DNA from 2 places in the Micromonospora sp. NPDC049662 genome. Region 1 is predicted to be linked to the other one. Evidence: riboswitches for the same ligand, from Rfam matches in the RefSeq annotation. Region 1 holds a riboswitch; the other holds the start of a gene.
What was found. Region 1 has a riboswitch for cyclic di-AMP ahead of AB0J36_RS07395 (hypothetical protein). Riboswitches for the same ligand answer to the same signal wherever they lie in the genome.
Positions count from the first base shown of each region.

Region 2: it holds a riboswitch for cyclic di-AMP, as region 1 does, so the genes downstream of both, AB0J36_RS04675 (NlpC/P60 family protein) here and AB0J36_RS07395 (hypothetical protein) in region 1, are expected to answer to the same signal.

Region 1 covers NZ_JBFAOC010000006.1:194,985-200,739, forward strand. Annotated here, with positions in the region: gene AB0J36_RS07375 (STAS domain-containing protein) at 261-623, shown strand; gene AB0J36_RS07380 (hypothetical protein) at 641-796, opposite strand; gene AB0J36_RS07385 (SRPBCC family protein) at 893-1,345, shown strand; gene AB0J36_RS07390 (hypothetical protein) at 1,365-1,892, opposite strand; gene AB0J36_RS07395 (hypothetical protein) at 1,986-3,014, opposite strand; cyclic di-AMP (ydaO/yuaA leader) riboswitch at 3,068-3,199, opposite strand; gene AB0J36_RS07400 (cation diffusion facilitator family transporter) at 3,312-4,229, opposite strand; gene AB0J36_RS07405 (AAA family ATPase) at 4,337-5,755, opposite strand, start outside.
Region 2 covers NZ_JBFAOC010000004.1:66,135-71,797, forward strand. Annotated here, with positions in the region: gene AB0J36_RS04665 (pyridoxamine 5'-phosphate oxidase family protein) at 98-646, opposite strand; gene dcd (dCTP deaminase) at 724-1,302, shown strand; gene AB0J36_RS04675 (NlpC/P60 family protein) at 1,374-2,414, opposite strand; cyclic di-AMP (ydaO/yuaA leader) riboswitch at 2,427-2,562, opposite strand; gene AB0J36_RS04680 (N-acetylmuramoyl-L-alanine amidase) at 2,798-4,753, shown strand; gene AB0J36_RS04685 (NlpC/P60 family protein) at 4,812-5,663, opposite strand, start outside.

The DNA.
Region 1 (5,755 bases):
CACGGATGTCGGGCCTGCCGGACCGCGACCGCTACCCTGGTCCGGCGACGCGTCGGTTCCGACCGATCGTCGACTGATCAGATAACGAAAAGTATTGAATGATCAGATGCCGAAAAGTGGGGATATGGGCGACTTTGTCCGCTCGGATCCGTGAATTGCTCATCCCGAGGGGTGGCGACCGAGGCCGTTGGAGGAATACTCTCGGTCGCGGCCCGCGTACTGATGAGGCGCCCGGGGGACGGGCGGGTGGAGGTGCTCGCGTGAGCCTGTCGATCGTGAAGTCGGTCCTGTCCGGTGGTGTCGTCGAGATCGCCCCGCGGGGTGAGATCGACGTCGACACAGCGTACGAGGTGCGAGAGGCGATTGCGGAGGTGCTGGCCAAGAGCCGTCCGCTGCGCATCGAGCTGAACATGAGGCTGGTCACCTTCATCGACTCCGTGGGCATCAGCGCCATGGTCGCCGGCTTCCAGACCGCCGAGGTCAGTGGCGTCAAGCTGGTCGTCACCGAGCCGAGCCGGTTCGTGCACCGTCAGCTCTGGGTGACCGGCCTGCTCGGTCTCTTCGGTGCACCGGAGCCCTACTTCGCCGGGGCCGCCACCCCCGAGGTGCTTCCCGGCGCCTGAGGCGCGGGTGGCCACCGTCAGGCCTGCGCGTCCGGACCGGTCAGGTCCACGTCGGTCACCTCGGTGACTGCCCGGATCGCCGTGACCGACGCGTAGCCGGCGGCCAGCAACGCCACGTCGGTGCCGGGCTGCGCGGCCTGCCCGGGCTCCTGCAACGAGGCGGCGCAGAGCACCACGTCGACCCGAGGGACAGCACCAGTCCGTCCGGCCGTTGCCAGCCCAGGGCGGCGTACGGGACGATCGTGCGACCAGCGACGTCGGGAGACGGTGTGTTCGGCAGCGATACCTTCAGCTACACCGTCCAGGCCCGCTGCTCAGTCGCCGAGGCGGCGGCGCTGTTGAGCGACCTGACCCGTCAGGGTGAACTGCATCCCCTGATCGTGCGGGTGCGCGAGGTGCCGCCCCGCCCGGGGGCCCGCGCCAGCTACACGATCAACGACAGGCTGGTCGCCGGCCCGCTGCGCTTTCGCACCACGTACCACGCGGACGTGCTGGTCAGCGAGCCCGACGAGATCGTCACCGTGGCCCGCCAGTGGCCCGCCACCACGGTTCGCAACCACACCCGGCTGCGCGCCGAGCCGGACGGTCTGGTCCGCATCGACGTCGACATCACCCTGCGCGCGCCGACACCCCTGTTCCGGTACGCCTTCGGTCAGGCCCGCGCCGCCCACCTCGCCCTGGCCGCGCGCCTCGGCGCGGCCCTCGACGACCCCGCGCCGTGAGCCCTCGGTCCCGCGCCCACTACTTCCTTATTGGTGCGTGACGTGGCGCCACGGGGCGCGCAGGGCGATCCCGCGTCGTGCCGCCGGCGGGTCGGCGTCCCCAGGGCTTGTACGTCGACAGGACCGTCGCGATGATCATGAGGCTGGTCGACACCGCGGGCGCGATCACCAGGTCGGCGCGGTCCCGCGCCGGTAGCGCGGCGCCCAGCGCGGCGGCGTGCCGCAGGTTCGGGGTGAGCAGGAACAGCACCAGCCCGACCATCACTGTGGTGATCACGAGCTTGATCACCACCCAGCGGTAGCGCAGCAGGCCCCAGGGGGTGAGCAGCGCGCTGGCGACACCGACGAGCCACACGAGCACGCTCAGCGGCGCGAAGAGCACGGTGCCGACGAGCCCGGCGACCGGGTAGACCACGGCCGGGTCGGCGCCGCGCTGTGCCGCGATGCCGAGGGTGAGTAGCACCAGGTCGGCCCCGAGCCAGCCGAGGGAGGTGACCAGGTGCAGGGTGAGCAGGGCCTTGCGCGTGCGGGGCGCGATTCGCGGCATACCCGAATGCTCCCGGCCCGACCCCGCGTGGTCGTCCGACCAGCGACGACGTCCGGGGTACGCCCGCTGACGTACCCCGGACGGCGTCGGTGGTCAGTACACCGACAGGTGCACGTGGTTGGTGTGGTCGCTGGAGGGGTCGCCGTTCCCCCCGCTGTACGACTTCCAGCCGCTGCTGGGTAGCCAGATCTGCTTGAACCAGATCACGTAGAGCACCGCGAGCCGGTCGGCGTTGCGGATGAAGTACGCGGCCAGGTTGTTGCCGTACGTCTTGTCGCCGCCGGTGGCGATCCCGCCGAAGCCACCCTTCTGCGCGGCGAAGTCGCAGGCCCGGCCCTTGGGGTGCTCGCCCGAGCCGCCGTTGCGGTGACAGGAGACGTACCGGGTGAAGCCGGCGGCCTTGGCCTGGTTGAGCGCGTGCAGGGTACGGGGGGTGATGCAGCCGCTGGCCGGGGTGGGGTCGTTGATGCTGCACGACTCGGATGGCCAGGAGCCGTCGGAGTTGCGCGGTGCGGGCTGGGCGTTGGCGGTGGAGGTGCCACGGTTGGAGCCGGCTTCGGTGTCGGCGGCGGCGCTGGCGCGTGCCTTGTCGTTGGCGACGGTCAGGGCCCGCTCGGCCTGCTCCTTGCGCTTGGCCATCACCTCGACCTGCTTACGCTGCTCCCGGATCTCGCCGTCGAGGGCGACGCGGGTGCGGTTCGCCTCGTCCCGGGTGGCGTGCAGGTCGCGCAGCACCCGGTCCTCGTTGGCGGCCACCACGTCGAGGGCGGCGGCCCGGTCCATGAAGCCCTCGGGGGTGTTGCTGTTGAGCAGGGCCGAGACGGTGCTGAGTCGGCCGGTGCGGTACGCGACGCCGGCGATCTCGCCGACCTTGCCGTTGCGTACGGTCATCTCGGCCTCGGTGTCCTTCAGCTTGACCGCGAGCTGCTGTTGCCGCTGGATGGAGGTGTCCAGCGCGCGCTTCGCGTCCAGGTAGCCCTTGCTGGCCGCCTCGAGCTGGGCCCGTAGCGCCGGGGTGCCGCCCTCCTCGTCGCCGTCGGGCGCGGCGGCGGCCCGCAGGCCGGCGGGGGGAGCGGCGGTGGCGGCGCCGACCGGAAGCGCGACGCCGAGGGTGACCATCATGACGATCAGTGCCGCAAGCCGGGCGGCGGGTGGTCGTGCTGGTGCCACTACGCATGTCCTTCCGTCAGCCGCCGACCGGGTTAGCTGACGGGTTCGGGACGGAAGATCCCTACCGCTGACGCGGATGCACCCCAGGAACATGGTTCCCCGGTTCGCCCTGTCGGGCGATTAGGCGACGGCCGCCACCGGCGCCGGGAGGCGCCGCCGGGTGGTGGCCGGGACAGAGCCTACCGGTGCTGGTGGGGTCTGTGCAGCCGATGTGACGGAAGGTGCCGGCACCATCGCGAAGGATGACGGTCACCACTCGACGGAACCGCAGGCGCCCGGGGCGGCACCGGGTTCGGTCTGCAGCGTGGCGTGCTCGATGCGGAAGTCGTCCCGCAGGGCGGTACGCGCCGCAGTGAGCACCGCGCCGACCTCCGCGCCGGGCGCCATGGTCAGGTGCGCGGAGGCCACCTCCATGCCCGAGGTGAGCGTCCAGACGTGCAGGTCGTGCACCTCGACCACGCCGGGCACCGCGGCCAGACGGTCGTGCACGGCGGTGACCTGGAGGTGTTCCGGGGCGGCCTGCACGAGGATGCGTACGGCGGCCCGCCCCAGCCGCCAGGTGCGCGGCAGGATGAACACGCCGATCGCGACCGCGACCAGCGGATCGGCCCACCACCAGTCGGTGACGGCGATGAGCAGCGCAGCGCCGATCACGCCGAGCGAGCCGAGCAGGTCGCCCAGCACCTCCAGGTAGGCGCCCTGGAGGTTGATGCTCTCCCGGGCGCCGGCGCGCAGCAGCCCGAAGGCGACCACGTTCGCGAGCAGGCCGAGGATGGCCACCGTGAGCATCGGACCGCTGAGCACCCGGTGCGGGTCGCCGAACCGGCCGATCGCCTCGATCACCACGTAGACCGCCACGCCGGAGAGCAGGACGGCGTTGGCCAGCGCGGCGAGAACTTCGAGGCGGTAGAGCCCGAAGGTGCGTTGCGGGTCGCCGGTGGCCCGCCGCGTGGCGGTGATCGCGGCGAGCGCCATCCCGATGCCGAGTACGTCGGTGAACATGTGCCCGGCGTCGGAGAGCAGCGCCAGCGAGCCGGTGTGGAAGGCGGTCACCGCCTCGACCACCATCAGGGCAGCGAGCAGTCCGAAGGCCGCCCAGAGCCGTCCGCGATGCTGGTGGGCGGCGTTGGCGACCGACCCGTGGTGGTGGTCATGTCCTGCTCCCACGAGACCCACCCTCCGACGTCGCCCGGGACCCGGTCAAATGTATGCTCACATCGCTATGTGTGCAAGTGTAGGGCGAGGGCCGGCCCCTGGGCGCGCCAACCCGACGGTCAGCCGGTCGGGTCGACGGTGGTGAGCCGCTGGGTTGCCCGGGAGAGCGCCACGTAGAGCGTGCGTACACCCGAGCCCGGATCGGCCCGGATCTCGCTGGGGGCGACCAGCACGACTCCGTCGTACTCCATGCCCTTGGCCTCCAGGCTGGTCACCACCTGCAGGCGCGTCGCGCCGAGCGCGTCGAGCCAGCCGGCGACCTCGTCGCGGCGGGTGACCGGCGTGATCACCCCGACCGTGCCGTCGACCTCGCCCAGCAGGCCGGTGGCCGCCTGTACGGCCGCGGCCTGGAGCCCGGCGGGCGGCACCACCAGCTCGACCGGGTCGACGCCGGTGGAGCGGACGGCCCTCGGCAGGGGCAGGTCCGGATAGAGCCGGCGGATCTCCGCCGCCGCCACCGCGAAGATCTCCGCCGAGTTGCGGTAGTTGGTGGTGAGCGTGAACTCGTGCCGTTTGCGCCGGCCCAGCGCCTGGTCGCGGGAGCGGGTCAGCTCCTCGGGGTCACCGGTCCAGGCGGTCTGCGCCGGGTCGCCCACCACCGTCCACGAGGCCAACCGCCCACGCCGACCGATCATCCGCCACTGCATCGGCGAGACGTCCTGCGCCTCGTCGACGACCACGTGCGCGTACTCCCGGTAGTCCTCCGGCCGCTCCCGGGCCGCCGCGCGGGCGGCCCGCTGCCGGTCGGCCGCGGTGCTCAGCTCACGAACGCCGCCCGCGAGCTGGAACGGGTCGCGCCGGGCCCGCGCCGGTTTCACCGGCTTGCCGAGCAGCGCGTCCAGCTCGTCGAGCAGCGCCACGTCCGCGATGGTCAGGCCCTCGGAATCCAGGCTCTGGTACGCCGTGCCGAGCAGCCGGATCTCCGCGCCGGAGAGGATCCCGCCGGCGTACCGGCGCAGCCGATCCGGTCGAGCCAGCCAGCCCAGCACGTGCCGGGGGTGCAGGCGCGGCCACCAGGCCTTGAGGAACTCCCGGAACTCCGGCCGCTCCGCGATCTCGTCCTCGAAGGCCCGCTGCTCGGGCAGCCGGCCGATGTTCACGCGCCGGGCCTGCGCCCACAGCGCGGCGAAGACACCGTCGAAGCCGGCGCGGCGAACCTCGTTGCGCCGGGCGCCCCGGTGCAGCGCGCGGTCCCGAATCGCGTCCAGCTCGCGGCGGTCCAACCGCAGCAGCCCGCCCCGGTAGAGCAGGCGCAGCTCGCCAGGAGCCCCCGGCACCGCGTCGCGGGCCGCCCGTTCCAGCACCCGGCGCATGCGCAGCGAGCCCTTCACCGCCGCCACCTCGGGCGGGTCGGTTCGGGTGGCCGTCATCCCCGGGAACAGGGTGCCCAGCGAGTGCAGGGTCGCGGTGTCCTCGCCGAGCGACGGCAGCACCGAGGCGATGTACTCGACGAAGACGGTCGACGGCCCGACCACCAG
Region 2 (5,663 bases), on a different contig from region 1:
TGTAACGCTGCCCGCGCTCCCACCCAACACGCGAACTCCTGTCGCCGGCTCCGTCACGACGGAGCCGGCACCGGCGTATCTGCCCCCAGGGCCGTGGTCAGGCGGCCGTGCACTGGACGTCGCGGCTGCGGCGGGTCGGGCGCGTCTGCGGTACGGCCGCGGGCGCGGCCGCCGCGGGCGGGGTCTGCGGATCGAGCCAGACCTGGACGGCCGGACGCCCCACGGCGATGCCCAGGCCGTGCTGGTCACGACGGGTCAGCATCGCCACGTCGACGGTGAACTCGAACAGCCGCCAGTCGGCCCGCGGCTCGGCCCGAGCGCTCTGCGCCAGCCGGGCCACCCGGACCGGATCGGTGACCGGCCAGGCGTGACCCGCCACGTACGCCTCGTCGTCGCTCTCCTCCGGAGGGAACGAATGCAGCGCGTATCGGCCGTCCCGTTCGAGGTCCCGGCGCTTCGGCGAGTCGATGATGAAGCAGAACAGACCCTCGTCGGTGATGACCGGGGAGACCGGATGGACCCGGGGCCCACCGTCGGCACGGACCGTGGCCAGATAGCCGAAGCCCGGCCCGTACTGCTGCAGGAGAACGCGGATGCCGTCGGCGAGGCGGGGCTCGTCGACGGCGAAATCGGACCAGGAAGCCATGCGAGCATTCTATCGAACAAATGTACGAGGAGCGACCTCGACACGCTGGTCACCGCCCACCTCGCTATGGTGGTCCGATGCTGCTCTCCGACCGTGACCTGGTCTCCGAGATCAAGGCCGGCACGCTGGGCCTGGAGCCGTTCGAGCCCACCCTGGTCCAACCCTCCAGCATCGACGTACGACTCGACCGGCTGTTCCGGGTCTTCAACAACCATCTCTACACCCACATCGACCCGGCCATGCAGCAGGACGACCTGACCTCGGTGGTCGAGGTGCCCGACGGCGAGCCGTTCGTGCTGCACCCGGGAGAGTTCGTGCTCGCCTCGACGCTGGAGGTGATCTCGCTCGGCGACCAGCTCGCCGGCCGACTGGAGGGGAAGAGCTCGCTGGGCCGCCTCGGCCTGCTCACCCACTCAACCGCCGGGTTCATCGACCCGGGCTTCTCCGGGCACGTCACGCTGGAGCTGTCCAACGTGGCGAACCTGCCGATCACCCTCTGGCCGGGCATGAAGATTGGTCAGCTCTGCATCTTCCGACTCTCGTCGCCCGCCGAACACCCGTACGGCTCGGTGGTCTACGGCTCGCGTTACCAGGGTCAGCGAGGCCCGACGCCCAGTCGCTCCTGGCAGAACTGGCGTGCCTGGCCGACGCGCTGATCCGCCCTTGCGATGTAAGGAAGGGCCCCCTTCTATACCTGAGGCGTTAGAAGGGGGCCCTTCCTTACATCTCAGCCGGGGCGGCCGTAGCTGTGGATGGGCCCGTCGTCGACCTTCTTCATCTTGACGGGCACGCCGGCCTGGGAGGCGTGCACCACCCAGCCGTCGCCGACGTACATGCCGACGTGGTGGATGTCGCTGTAGTAGAAGACCAGGTCACCGGGGCGCAGGTCGCCCTTGCTGACGTTCTTGGTCACCCGGCTCTGCGCGGCGGCGTTGTGCGGCAGCGACACACCGGCCTTCGCCCAGGCGGCCAGCATCAGCCCGGAGCAGTCGTACGAGTTCGGACCCTCGGCGCCCCACACGTACGGCTTGCCGATCTGGGCGCAGGCGAACTTGACCGCGATGCCGGCACCGCCACCCGGGTAGCTGGCCGGGCAGGGCGCGGGACGCAGCGAACCGCCGCCGCCGTTGCCGTACACCTTGAGGCGCAGCTTCTGTAGCCGGTCGATCTCCTCGTTGATCTGCTTCTTCTTCGCCGCCAACTGGGCCTCGGTGCGGGTCAGCTGGACCACCATCTCGTCCAGCGGCGCCTTCTGCCGGGCCAGCTCGTTGCGCAGGTCGGCGACCTGGCGGACGTCCTCCTGCTGGTTGTGGGCGAAGCGGTCGAGCATTTCGAGCTGACCGACCATCTCACTGGGCGACCGGCTGCCGAGCATCGTGTTGACGGTCGACAGGTTTTCACCCATGTACGCGCGGACGGCCAGCGCGCTGACCTTGTCCATCGCGGCGTCGACCTGGCGCTCCAGCGGCGCGATGCGGGCGGCGAGCGTGTCGGCCTGCTTGCGCTTGAGGGCCAGGTCGGCTCGGGTGGCGTTGTGCCGCTCGATGATCGGTTCGAGCTTGTTCCAGTCGTCGTCGATCTGCCGTTCGATCTCGGCGACGGACGGGTCGGCGTGGGCCACCGTGGCGCTACCGGTCAGGACGACGGCGACGCCGACCAGGGCGGCGAGGGCGGTGGTGAAGCGGGACCAGCGTGGACGCGGCACGATCGACGTCGGGTCGGCCGAGGCCGACCGTCCGGACGACGGCCGCGGGGCTTGGAGGGCCACCGGGTTCCGTACTCCTTCTTCCTGACCGCCTACCGGGTTAGCTGACGGGTTCGGGCGGGAAGTGGGCGCCCTACCGCAGGAACTGCGGATTCACCCCGAGGAACCTGGGTCCCCGGCTCGCTCGCGAGCGACTCGGCGGTGTCGGTCCGTTACCGCCCGGGGTGGGCAGACCTGCTACCGGGCCGACGAATGACCAGAGTAGAGACGGCCGTTACCGATCCGCAACCCGTGCGGCCGTGACACTCCGTACCGATTGCGGCGGGCCATCGAGCGGACGTGAAGATTTCCTTCCGTACGTTTCGAAACATGGAAAGGTATTGACGCGGGCTCCCGAGCAGGACGAAGGTGACGGCACCGACACCAGTTCACATGTAGGGGGTTCGATGAAACGTCCGACCCTGCTCGCCGTCGCGCTCGTCACCGCCACGGCGGCCGTGCCGCTGTCCGCCGGCCCGGCCACCGCGGCCCCCGCCGCCGACCGCCAGCAGCAGTACGCCGCCGCGGCGACCGAGTACGGCGTACCCATCGACGTACTACTCGGCGTCTCCTACCTGGAGTCCCGCTGGGACAGCAATGCCGGCACGCCGAGCACCAGCGGCGGCTACGGCCCGATGCACCTGACCGACGCCCGGCACGTGACCGCCCTGCCCCGGGGCGGTCACCACGACGCCCCGGGAGAGGATCCGCGCGGCGACGAGTCCCGTCGTCCTCTCGCACCGGCGCCCGCCCCCGGCAACGCGCCGCCCAGCGCCGCGCTGCAGACCGTGGACGCCGCCGCCGCGCTCACCGGCGCCACCGCCGAGGCGCTGCGCACCGACCCGACGACGAACCTCCGGGGTGGGGCGGCGCTGCTGGCCGCGTACCAACGGGAGGTCGGCGCCCCGGTCGGAGTCGGCACCGACCCGGGCACCTGGTACGGCGCGGTGGCCCGCTATGCCGGCGCGGACAGCGCCGATGCCGCGGCGGCCTTCGCCGACGAGGTCTTCACCACGATCGGCGCGGGCGAGACGCGGGTGACCGACGACGGCCAGCGGGTCACGCTGCCGGCCCGGGCGGTACGACCCGAGCGGTCCTGGCTGGACCGACTGGGGCTGCGGCGACTCGCCCGCCCGGACGGGTTGGAGTGCCCGAGCACCGTGTCCTGTGAGTGGATCCCGGCACCCTACGCGGCGTTCGGCGACGGCGACTACGGCAACCACGACCTGTCCGACCGGCCCGCCCGGCAGAAGATCGAGTACATCGTCATCCACGACACCGAGGCGAGTTGGGCGACCACCCTGCAACTCGTCCAGGACCCAACCTACGTGAGCTGGCACTACTCGCTGCGCTCGGTGGACGGGCACATCGCCCAGCACGTCCGCACCAAGGACGTCGCCTGGCACGCCGGCAACTGGTACGTCAACGCCAAGTCGATCGGGCTGGAACACGAGGGCTTCGCCGCGCAGGGCACCTGGTACACGGAGGCGATGTACCGCACGTCGGCGAAGCTGGTGCGGCACCTCGCGCTGCGGCTGGGCATCCCGCTGGACCGCCAGCACATCATCGGCCACGACAACGTGCCCGGCACCACGGCGGCGACGGTCCGCGGGATGCACTGGGACCCCGGGCCGTACTGGGACTGGACGCACTACTTCGACCTGCTGCACGCCCCACGGCTGGACACCGGCAGCCCGGCCACCGGGCTGGTCCGGATCGACCCCGACTACGCGACAAACCAGCCGGCGTTCACCGGATGCGTCACCCCCGGGACGCCGTGCGCGCCCCGCGGCTCCTCGTCGGTGGTGCTACGCACCGCGCCGGCTCCGGACGCGCCACTGGTCAACGACATCGCGCTGCGCCCCGACGGCACCCCGAACACGATGGACGTGTCGGACCACGGTGCCCGCGCGTCCGCCGGCCAGACGTACGCGCTGGCCGGTCGACAGGGCGACTGGACGGCCATCTGGTACCTCGGGCAGCGGGCGTGGTTCCACAACCCCGCGTCCGCGCCGACGGCCACCTGGACGGTCGGCATGGTGGTCACCCCGAAGCCCGGCCGGGCCACGGTCCCCGTCTACGGGCGGGCGTACCCGGAGCAGGCGGCCTACCCGGCCGGCGTGCCGTACCAGGCGATCTCACCGTTGCAGTACACCCTCGCCGCCGGCCAGCGGTACGCCGTCGGCGCGGTGCTGCCCGGCGAGTACTACCGGGCCAGCACGTTCGACGGCTCCTCGCCCGGCGACTGGACGGTGATCCGGGGCCAGAACCGGTACGCGCAGATCCAGTTCGGCCACCGCGTCATGTACGTCGACCTCGCCGACGTGCAGTTGCTGCCGTCCCCGGTGGGCGCACCCCGCTGAGGAACCACGACGGCCCCCGGTCGAGGTGACCGGGGGCCGTCGTCGTGCGTGCTGGGGATCAGCCAGGTCGGCGGAACCCGGCGACCGGCATGGTGTTGATGCTGGACACCTGCACCGGTTTACCGGCGCGTGGCGCGTGCACCATCTGGTTGTTGCCCAGATACAGCCCGACATGACTCAGGCCCGAGTAGAAGAAGACCAGGTCACCGGCACGGGCGTCGGCGCGCGAGACGGCCTTGCCCTCGTTCCACTGATCACCCGTGTGGTGGGTGAGGTAGATCCCGGCCGACTTGTAGGCGTACTGGGTCAGGCCCGAGCAGTCGAACGAGTTCGGGCCGGTGGCGCCCCAGACGTACGGGTCGCCGACCTGCTGGCAGGCGGTCTTGATCGCCTTCTGCGCCGCCACAGAGACCACGCCGTTGATGGTCGGGCAGCCGGCGGTCTTGACCGTGGTCTTGGGCATCGACGCTTCGAGCTTCTTGATCTCGGCGTCGATCTGCTTCTTCTTGGCCGCCAGCTCGCTCTGCTGCTTGGTCTGGGTGGCGATCAGCGCGTCCAGCTTCTGCTTCTCGCCGTCGTACTTGGCCCGGACGGCGAGCACACCCTCAACCTGCTTGCGCTCCTGGGAGGCGAGCCGGTCGAGGAGGGTGAGCTGCTCGGTGAGCGTGTCCGGCTTGGCGCTGACCAGCAGCGCGCCGATCTCCTGCGAGGGGCCCGACATGTAGTAACGGGAAGCGAGGTCGCCGACCCGGTTGAGTGCCAGCTCGCTCTGCAGGGCCAGCGGCTCGATCTTCTTCTGAAGCTCGGACGACTTCTTGCGGTTGACGGCGAGTTGCGCCCGCACCTTGTTGTACTTCTCGATCGTGGGCTCCAACTCCTCCCACTTCTTGTCGATCTGCGCCTCGATCTC